DNA from 3 places in the Ensifer sp. ENS03 genome. Region 1 is predicted to be linked to each of the others. Evidence: predicted binding sites of a transcription regulator. Region 1 holds the regulator's gene; each other region holds the start of a gene.
What was found. The regulator PhoB, encoded in region 1, activates phosphate uptake and scavenging genes when phosphate is short. The targets are predictions, from matches to a motif close to TGTCATNNANCTGTCAT.

Region 1 (3,275 bases):
CCTTCGGCCCGAAACCTTCGATGTATTTCTGCTGACCACCGGCGGCGATCGTCGCGATCGTGCGGCCGTGGAAGGCGCCTTCGAAGGTGATGACGTGGAACTTCTCCGGGTGGCCCTTGGAGAAGTGGTAACGCCGTGCCGTCTTGATGGCGCATTCCAGCGCTTCCGCGCCCGAATTGGTGAAGAAGACCTTGTCGGCAAAGGTCACCGCCGTCAGCCGGCGGCCGAGGCTTTCCTGGCCCGCAATTTCATAAAGGTTGGACAGGTGCCAGACCTTGTCGGCCTGCGCCTTCAGCGCTTCGACCAGGTGCGGGTGCGCGTGGCCGAGCGAGTTCACGGCAACGCCGGCACCGAAATCGAGATAACGCGTGCCGTCTTCAGCGATCAGCCAGGCGCCCTCTCCTCGCTCGAAACGCAACGGCGCGCGCATGTAGGTATCGTAAAGCGGCGTGGTTGCAGTCATGCGAGGCTCTCCTTCACTCCAGATCGACATCGATCCCGCGCCTCACGCGGGCCGATAAAAATCAAAAATGCCGCCTTTCGGCGGCGCAGGCACTATTCCCATTTCGCGCTGCAATGTCAACAAAACCAAGCCTTGCAGCGCAACATGAAGGGTCGATTCCTGGCAGCAGAAAAATCGTCCGGGAGGGCTTGCAAAAATGCAACGCTGGCCGAGCAAGTTGGGGAAAACTACGAAATCGATTCGGCCTGATTCCCGGGACTCTTGCCACAGAGTCCAGCGGTCAGTACGTTAACATTCAATTACTAGACGCATGCGGCGGACCTAGTCACCAAAAGAGTTATCGCGTTTGCAACCCCGGGGTTTAGCCGGGGTGCGGTGAGGGATTCTGCCATCCCCAACGCTGAGAACGGAGAGTGCAGAAATGAACTGGACTGACGAGCGGGTGGAGAAACTGAAGAAGCTTTGGTCCGAGGGCCTGAGCGCAAGCCAGATCGCGGCACAGCTCGGCGGCGTCAGCCGTAACGCTGTCATCGGCAAGGTTCACCGCCTGAGCCTGCCAGGTCGCGCCAAGGCCGGTGGCAGCACCACGACGGCGGCCCGTCCGAAGCGCCCGACTTCGGCACCGCGCGCGCCGAACTACGCTTCGCGCGTTTCGACCCGCCCGGTTGCACGCGCGGCCGGCGCTGTCGTTCTCAAGGAAGAAATCGAAGTCGATCTCGTTGCCGAGCAGGATTTCAGCACCCGCACCGACGTTGTCGTGCCGATGTCGCGCCGCCTCGAGCTGACCCAGCTCACCGAGCGCACCTGCAAGTGGCCGATCGGCGACCCGCTGAAGGAAGAGTTTCACTTCTGCGGCAACGATTCCCCGGAAGCCTCGCCTTACTGCACCTTTCATGCGCGGCTGGCCTACCAGCCGTCGGGGGAGCGCCGCAGGGCTCGCTAAGAAGCTGGACCGCATTGATAAAGGAAGGGGCCGATCGGCCCCTTTTTTTGTTGGCGACGTTCAGACCGCTCAGCTTTCGAGCGAATAGCCGGCGCCGCGAACGGTGCGGATCACGTCGGGCATGTTCGAGAAGTTCAGAGCCTTGCGCAGACGACCGACATGCACGTCGACGGTTCGCTCGTCGACATAGATGTCATGCCCCCAGACGCCATCCAGAAGCTGCGAGCGAGAGAAGACGCGGCCCGGCGAGGACATGAGGAACTCCAGAAGACGGAACTCGGTCGGGCCGAGGCGCACCTCGCGGCTGCGGCGATGAACGCGGTGGGTCTCGCGGTCGAGTTCGATGTCGCCGCAGCGAAGCAGCGTCGAGAGCACCTCGGGCTTTGCCCGGCGCAGCATCGCCTTGACGCGCGCCATCAGCTCCGGCGTCGAGAAGGGCTTGACCACGTAGTCGTCGGCACCGGTCGCCAGACCCCGGACGCGCTCGCTTTCCTCGCCGCGCGCCGTCAGCATGATGATCGGCAGACGTTCGGTCTCCGGACGCTGGCGCAGCCGACGGCAAAGTTCAATGCCGGAAACACCGGGCAGCATCCAGTCGAGGATAAGCAGGTCGGGCAGCCGCTCCTGAAGCCGGATCTCCGCCTCGTCGCCCCGCAGGATCGTATCGACGTCGAAGCCCTCGGCTTCCAGATTGTAACGCAGCAGAACGCTCAGCGCCTCTTCGTCTTCGACTACGGCGATTTTTGGCAACATCAGGTAACGTCTCCTTACCGCGGGCGGCCTTTGGACTCATCGGCCCGGCCGGCGCTCAGACACTCTAAATCTGGAGCACATCCGCCGTTTTCAAAGGCGGGGCGAAAACCGCATGCTTCAGATACAGGAATTCGGGGCCGCGACCGAAGCCGCGACCGGATCAGATTTCAAAGGGCATGCATGCTTACGGCGCGCTTGGCGCTCAGTCGTTGACCGAGCCCAGCGTCGACGTGGTGTCATCCTTCGGACGCTCGCCTTCCGGCTGAGCACCCGTCGCCATGTAATAGATCGTCTCAGCGATATTGGTCGCGTGGTCGCCGATGCGCTCGATGTTCTTGGCGCAGAACAGAAGATGCGTGCAGGGCGTGATGTTGCGCGGATCTTCCATCATGTAGGTCAAGAGCTCGCGGAACAGCGAGGTGTAGATCGCGTCGATCTCCTCGTCACGCTCGCGGATGCTGTTGGCCTTTTCCGGCGAGCGCGAGGCGTAGACGTCGAGCACTTCCTTGAGCTGGACGAGAGCGAGCTCTGCCAGATGCTCGAGGCCACGGGCGAGCTTGCGCGGAATGCCGGAGCCGGCGACCGCGATCACGCGCTTGGCGGTGTTCTTGCCAAGGTCGCCGACGCGTTCCAGATCGGAGGCGATGCGGATCGACCCCATGATCTCACGCAGGTCGGCGGCGACCGGCTGACGCTTGGCGATCGTGACGATCGCCTTCTCACCGATCTGGCGCTCGGCGTCGTCGAGGACGGTGTCGTCCGAGATCACCTTCTGTGCGAGAGCCAGGTCGGAGTTGACCAGCGCGCGAACGGACTCGGCGACCATCTGTTCGGCGAGGCCGCCCATCTCCGAGATGCGGCGCGTCAGGTACTTCAGTTCTTCGTCATAGGCGGACATGATATGCATGGACATGATCGTCGATCCTTACGGGCGCTTTGCAGTTACTGTTGCAGCCTTATGCGGCCTCAGCCGAAGCGGCCCATGATGTAATCCTGGGTGCGCTGGTCATCCGGATTGGTGAACATCTTGTCTGTGTCGTTCTCCTCGACGAGATTGCCGAGGTGGAACATGGCGGTGCGCTGCGAAACGCGGGCGGCCTGCTGCATCGAGTGGGT
Region 2 (3,275 bases), on a different contig from region 1:
AGATGCATCCAGCGACCGATGAAATCGCCCGGTGACAGAGGCTCCGCATCGGGATCGAGTGCCGCTTTGATACCACCACAGCGGCCATGGCCCATGACGACGATGTCGCTGACGCGCAGCGACTGCACGGCGAACTCGAGGGCCGCCGAAGTGGAGTGGTAGTGACCATCCGGCTCGTAGGGCGGCATGAGATTGGCGACGTTGCGCACGACGAAGAGTTCGCCCGGGCCGCTGTCGAAGATCGTTTCCGGCGCAGCACGCGAGTCGCAACAGGCAATCACCATTGTCTTCGGCTTTTGACCGGTTTCCGCCAGCGCCTTGTAGCGTTTCTGCTGCTCGCTGAAGCGACCGTTCATGAAGTTGTGGTAGCCGTTCAGAAGATAGTCCGGAAAACGCTGCTGCTGCTTGTCCATCGATTGCTCCGCTCGTGCTTCAAGGCGGCATGGCCGGCTTTCGCCCACCTGCGCCTCCGTCATGAAAATGATCGCGATCTAAAATTCAATCCACGATGCCATAGGGGTGGCGGTCCGTGAACAGCTTCTTCACTTGCGCCGCATCTGATTCGGATGAACCAGTCGGCGCATCTGCACCATCGCCATTGGCGTCGATAGGCTCGACGCGTCCTGCTCGATGGTCAGTTCATCCGCGCCGCGCTTGACGCTCCGCGCGATGATCTCAAATACGCTCGCAGTCGCCATCTGCAAGGCGCGTTCCTCTGAAAGTCCTTCAAGGATTCGGGCGAGAAACACCGCCGCCAACAGGTCGCCCGTACCATTCGGCGGGTTTTCGACCAAACGATGTTCGGCAAGCAGGGCGTGGTTGCCCGAGAGAAAGAGATTGCCGGTCCCGCCGCTCATCATCGGCACGGCAGACGTCACCAAAACGCGGGCCGGACCGAGGCCGAGCGCTGCGTCAAGGATCGCCGTGTTCGTCTCCAACGTCGCCCCGGCAAGCCAGGCAAGCTCGTAACGGTTCGGGGTCGCGAGATTTGCAAGCGGCAGCAGTTGGTCGCGAATGGCAACCGCCGTGACTTCCGGCACATAGAGACCGCCAGCATCGCCGATCACGGGGTCGCAGGCGTAGATCAGTTTGGGATTGCGCTCCTTCAGCGCCGTCACCAGCCGGGCCACGCTTTCGGCCTGTCCGGCCGAGCCGAGGTAGCCCGAAAGCACGGCACGCACCTCTCCGGCCCAGGGTGCTGCAATGAGGTCATCGATCACCGACCCGAAATCCTGATCGGAAATGGTGACCCGCGTCGAGCGGCCGTGGCCCGGATGCCAGGGGAGGATGACGGTCGGCAGGGCCCAGACTGGATGCCCCAGAGTTTCAAGCGCGAAGACCACGGCCCTGTTGCCCACCTTGCCGCGCACGACATGGCTCGAGATGACGATGACGGCGCCGGGCAGGGAAGGCATTTCGGGCATCGACCAGTCCAATCCTAGATCTCGAAACTCTGTTCACCCGACTGTCACCCCCCTGTCAACAGCCGATGGCAGATAGGTTCCGGAGAAGCCTCTGGCGTTTTCGTGCTTTTTCTTCGATTTTCGAGCAATTTTCGCGAAATTACCTTCGATTTAAATGGATTTAAGCTGTTTTCACGTGAAATTCTCCGATTTTGGGCTCGATTTTGCCGAAATCAGCGTAAAAAGCGGTCGCCATTAGCCATGGTTCTGATAGGGTTTGGCCTATCATGAATGGGAGAGACTTCATGGGCGTGAAATACAATCCGAAGCGGGACAGACACATCGACGCAGCGAAGGCGGCCGCCATCAAACTGGGCGTCGAGGCGCTGGCGCCGGAGATCCTCTTCGGTGGGGCCAGCAACGATGACCTCGATCTCTATTCGGCGGACATGCTGGCGCTGACGGCCGCCCATGCCTATCAGGAACTCGCCCGCTGGGACGGCGGCAAGCCGCAGGTTTCCGTCGAAACCGTCGCCGGTGTAGCACCTGGCGGCACCGAGGTGTCGATCATCGCGGTCACCGAACGCAACATGCCGTTCCTCTATGATTCGGTCATGGGGGAAATCACCAGCACCCACCGTGACATTCACCTCGCGATCCACCCCATCCTGGTCAAGGAGCCGGGCAAGCCGGCAAAGCTCTTCGATCCCGAAGAGGAAAGCGATCCGTCGCACCGCGTCAGCCACATCCAGATCCATCTGACAAAGCTCGCGCCGGTCGAGGCCGAACAGCTCAGCAACCGCATTCGCGACGTGCTGGAGCAGGTGCACCAGGCTGTGCACGACTGGCCAGCGATGACCGCGCTGCTCGATCATGCGATGCAGGAACTGGAGGCCTATAACGCCTCGCGCAAGAAGAGCGACCGCGACGAGGCGCTTGCCTTCCTCCGCTGGTTGCGTGACAACAACTTCACCTTCCTCGGCATGCGCGAATACACCTATTCCGGTAAGGGCGGAAAGGCGATGGTCGAGCGCGGCAAGGGCAGGGGCCTCGGCATGCTCTCCAATCCCGATGTGCGCGTGCTGCGCCAGGGCAAGGACGCGGTGCTGACTACGCCTGAAATTCTCGCCTTCCTCGAAAGCCCGGATTTCCTGATCGTCACCAAGGCCAACGTCAAGTCGGTCGTCCATCGCCGCGCCTATATGGATTATATCGGTGTCAAGCGCTTCGACGCCGACGGCAATGTCGCCGGAGAACTGCGCATCGTTGGCCTCTTCACCTCCTCGGCCTATACCCGCCAGGCGGCCGAGATCCCGCTGCTGCGCCACAAGATCGAAAAGATCGTCGATCACTTCGGCTACGATCCGCAGAGCCATTCCGGCAAGATGCTCGACAACACGCTCGAATCCTATCCGCGCGACGATCTCTTCCAGATCGATGTCGGCCTGCTCGCCGCTTTCTGCGAACAGATCAACGAACTCGGCGACCGGCCGCGCATCCGCGTGCTGCCACGCATCGACCATTTCGACCGCTTCGTCTCGGTCATCGTCTTCGTGCCGCGCGAACAGTACGATTCGGATGTGCGCGAAAAGATCGGCGACTACCTGAAGACGGTCTATGACGGTCGCGTCTCCGCCTACTACCCGGCCTTCCCGGAAGGGGGCCTTGCCCGCGTCCACTTCATCATCGGCCGCTCCGCCGGCAAGACGCCGCGCATTCCGCAGGCCAAGCTCGAAGAAGCCGTTCGCGGCATCGTCACCCGCTGGATCGACCGGTTCGACCTGCTTGCCCGCAAGGACGGCATCGAGCTCGATGTCGACAATGCCTACCAGTCGTTCTTCACGCCGGCTGAAGCCTATGCCGATCTGGCCG
Region 3 (3,275 bases), on a different contig from region 1:
CGTCGTCTACCTCATCTTCAGCTGGTGGTTCTTCTCGATCGGCCACGTGCTCGGCAATGCCAATTGGGGCATCGCTGGCACCTACCTGGCCGACTGGGTTTCCTATGAGGTACGCCCGGAAATCCACGTCGCCCCCGACCGTACGATGCGTCTCAACTATCAGCGCAATTCGCCGCTCGGGCCCAATCCCAATCCGGACTGGGTGGAGCTCGACAGGCAGACGGTGACGCGCCAGGTCGAGATACCGGCCTCCACCGCGCAGGCGGTCAAGCCGAAGGCAAGCTCGTCGTTCAGCTTCATGGCGCCCGGCTCCGCGCTCGGTGGCACAGCCGCTGCCGAAACGCAGAACCGTATCGAAACCCGGACGGAAGACGTGCTGACGCGCGTCGTCGTAACCTACGACCGCTCGACCAGGATCGAGATCGCCGATGGCCTGGTGAAGGCTACCCATGGCGGTGACACGTTTGTTATGACCGTAGACGGCGTCGACACGGTGAGGCCGCAGGGCCAACTGCCCGCCTGGGCGACACAGAAGCGGCCCGGCGAAAAGATCGTGCTTGCCTTTGGCGCCACCGGGTGGGCTGAAGTGGAAGGCGACGAGGTTTCCGTCCGCAACCGCTTCTTCGGTTGGGCGAACTTCCTGTTCGACACCAACTCGCCCTTCTTCGGCAAAAGCTATGGCGAGGTCGTCGCGCTCATCACATCCGGCGAACAGATCGACCCGACCCGCTCGAACCTTTCGCTCGCCTGGAACAACATCCTCTATAACGCCGAATGGCAGCATCTGGACGTCTGGACGAAGCTGTTGCAGACGGTCGTCATGGCTTTTGTCGGCACGCTCTTTGCGTCGCTGATCGCCTTCCCGCTCTGCTTCCTTGCCGCCAGAAACATCACGCCGAGCTTCCTGACCAACCAGGTGGTCAAGCGCTTCTTCGACTTCCTGCGGTCGGTGGACATGTTCATCTGGGCACTGTTCTTCACCCGCGCCTTCGGCCCCGGACCGCTTGCCGGCATCTCCGCGATCTTCTTCACCGACACCGGTACGCTTGGCAAACTCTATTCCGAGGCGCTGGAAAACATCGATGACAAGCAGCGCGAGGGCGTGAAGTCGGTCGGAGCGACGCCGCTTGCCGTGCAGCGCTTCGGCGTGCTTCCGCAGGTGCTGCCGGTTTTTGCCAGCCAGGCGCTCTACTTCTGGGAATCGAACACTCGCTCGGCGACGATCATCGGCGCCGTCGGCGCCGGCGGTATCGGCCTCAAACTCTGGGAAGCGATGCGTACCAATTCCGATTGGGAAAATGTCGCCTATATGGTGCTTCTGATCTTGCTGGTTGTCTTTATTTTCGACAGCATCTCGAACGCGTGCCGTTCGCGCCTGATGGGCAGCAAGGCACATTGACGACAGCCAAGCATTTGCGTGTCCGCCATCATGATGTTGTCATGGAAATCGGCTAGCTGCGCATCGCATCCCCGCAAACAATCGACCCGCCGCCCTGGCGGGCCGGTCGCTATAAGAAAGTGAAGACCGTGCGTTATGCCATCTATTTCGCGCCGCCGGCGGACGACCGGCTGTCGCAGGTCGCGTCCCGTTGGCTGGGGCGCGACGCCTTTACCGGTGAGGACCTCACGCTTCCGACGATCGCCGGGATTGACGAAGAGACGCAACGCACATTGACGGCTGACCCGCGGCGCTACGGTTTCCACGGTACGCTGAAGGCTCCCTTCGAGCTTGCCGAAGGCCGGGACGAAGACGAGCTCCTAAGTATTTTCGAGTGCTTTGCCGCCGACCTCGACCCGTTCGAGATCCCCGAAATCGTGCTGCACCAGTTGGGCCCGTTCTTCGGACTCGTGCCGTCCGCGCCTTGCGTCGACCTGCTGGATTTGGCCGAAGACGCCGTTCACCGCTTCGACCCGTTCCGCGCGCCGCTGTCGGACGCCGACTTTGCCCGCCGCAAGCCAAACAGCCTGCCTGAGCGCCAGAGGCGCTACCTCAAAGAATGGGGCTATCCCTATGTTTTCGAAGAGTTCCAGTTCCACCTGACCTTGACTGGCCCGGTGCCCACGGAAACCAGCGGCGTGATGCGTACCGCGCTCGAAACCACCTTTGCCGAGCATATCGGCAAGCCACTTCACGTCACGTCAGTCGCGCTCTTCGTCGAACCGGAGCGCGGCGCACCCTTTACTGTCCGCTCCCTGCTGCCGCTCGGCAGCGACACCCAACGAAAGATCGCATGAGATGAGCAAAGAACAGGTTTTGACCAACGCCCGCATCGTCCTCGAGGATAGTATCCTCGACGGTTCGGTGCTGATCCGCGACGGCAAGATTGCCGACATTTCCGAGGGCACGGTTGCCAGCGGCGAGGACTTTGAAGGCGACTATCTGATCCCCGGCCTCATCGAGCTGCACACCGACCACCTCGAAGCCCACTACTCGCCGCGCCCGGGCGTGCGCTGGCTGAAGATCGCGGCAATCCAGGCCCATGACGCACAGGTGGTCACCTCCGGCATCACCACGGTCTTCGACTGCCTGCGTCTCGGCTCCGACGAGGATGGCGGCTTCCAGAAGGGCGAGATGCGCAGCATGGCCGACGCGCTGGCCCAGGCCAAGGAAGAGGGTCGCCTTCGCGCCGATCACCTGATCCACCTGCGCTGCGAAGTTTCAACGTCCGACGTGCTCGAACACTACGAGGACTTCCAGAACGATCCGCAGGTCAAGCTCGTCTCGCTGATGGACCATGCGCCGGGCCAGCGCCAGTTCCAGACGATGGACCAGTACACGCTCTACTATAAAGCCAAGCGCGGCTTCTCGGACGAAGAATTCGCGCGCTTCGTCGAGCGGCAGCAGGCGTTGTCGGCCAAGTATGCCGGTCCGCACCGCACCGCGCTCGCCGAGGCCTGTGCGGCCCGCGGCATCACGATCGCCAGCCATGACGACGCGACCATCGACCACGTCGAGGAATCGATCGGCTTCGGCATCAAGCTTGCGGAGTTCCCGACGAGCTTCGAGGCCGCCGAGGCGTCGCACCGCGCGGGCCTCAGCGTTCTGATGGGCGCGCCGAACATCGTGCGCGGCAAGTCGCACTCCGGCAACATCGCCGCCCGCGATCTCGCCGAGCGCGGCGTGCTCGACGTGCTGTCGTCGGACTATGTGCCCTTCAGTCTGATCCACGCCCCCTTCGTGCTCTCCGACGAACTCGACGCCGTCGACCTGCCAAAGGCAATCGCCATGGTGACGTCGACGCCGGCGCGTACCGTCGGTCTCGATGACCGCGGCC

Region 2: IB263_RS16930 (NAD-glutamate dehydrogenase) is a predicted target of PhoB. The motif match lies at 1,467-1,483, and genes of this name have one in related genera.
Region 3: IB263_RS26005 (DUF1045 domain-containing protein) is a predicted target of PhoB. The motif match lies at 1,426-1,442, and genes of this name have one in related genera.

The regions. Positions count from the first base shown of each region.
Region 1 is NZ_JACVAV010000001.1:457,345-460,619, reverse strand. Features, by position in the region: gene IB263_RS02305 (aspartate aminotransferase family protein) at 1-463, opposite strand, end outside; gene IB263_RS02300 (GcrA family cell cycle regulator) at 885-1,406, shown strand; gene phoB (phosphate regulon transcriptional regulator PhoB) at 1,476-2,159, opposite strand; gene phoU (phosphate signaling complex protein PhoU) at 2,362-3,075, opposite strand; gene pstB (phosphate ABC transporter ATP-binding protein PstB) at 3,126-3,275, opposite strand, start outside.
Region 2 is NZ_JACVAV010000004.1:110,139-113,413, reverse strand. Features, by position in the region: gene IB263_RS16940 (carbonic anhydrase) at 1-413, opposite strand, end outside; gene pdxY (pyridoxal kinase PdxY) at 543-1,424, opposite strand; gene IB263_RS16930 (NAD-glutamate dehydrogenase) at 1,709-3,275, shown strand, end outside.
Region 3 is NZ_JACVAV010000009.1:92,591-95,865, forward strand. Features, by position in the region: gene phnE (phosphonate ABC transporter, permease protein PhnE) at 1-1,399, shown strand, start outside; gene IB263_RS26005 (DUF1045 domain-containing protein) at 1,528-2,235, shown strand; gene IB263_RS26010 (alpha-D-ribose 1-methylphosphonate 5-triphosphate diphosphatase) at 2,237-3,275, shown strand, end outside.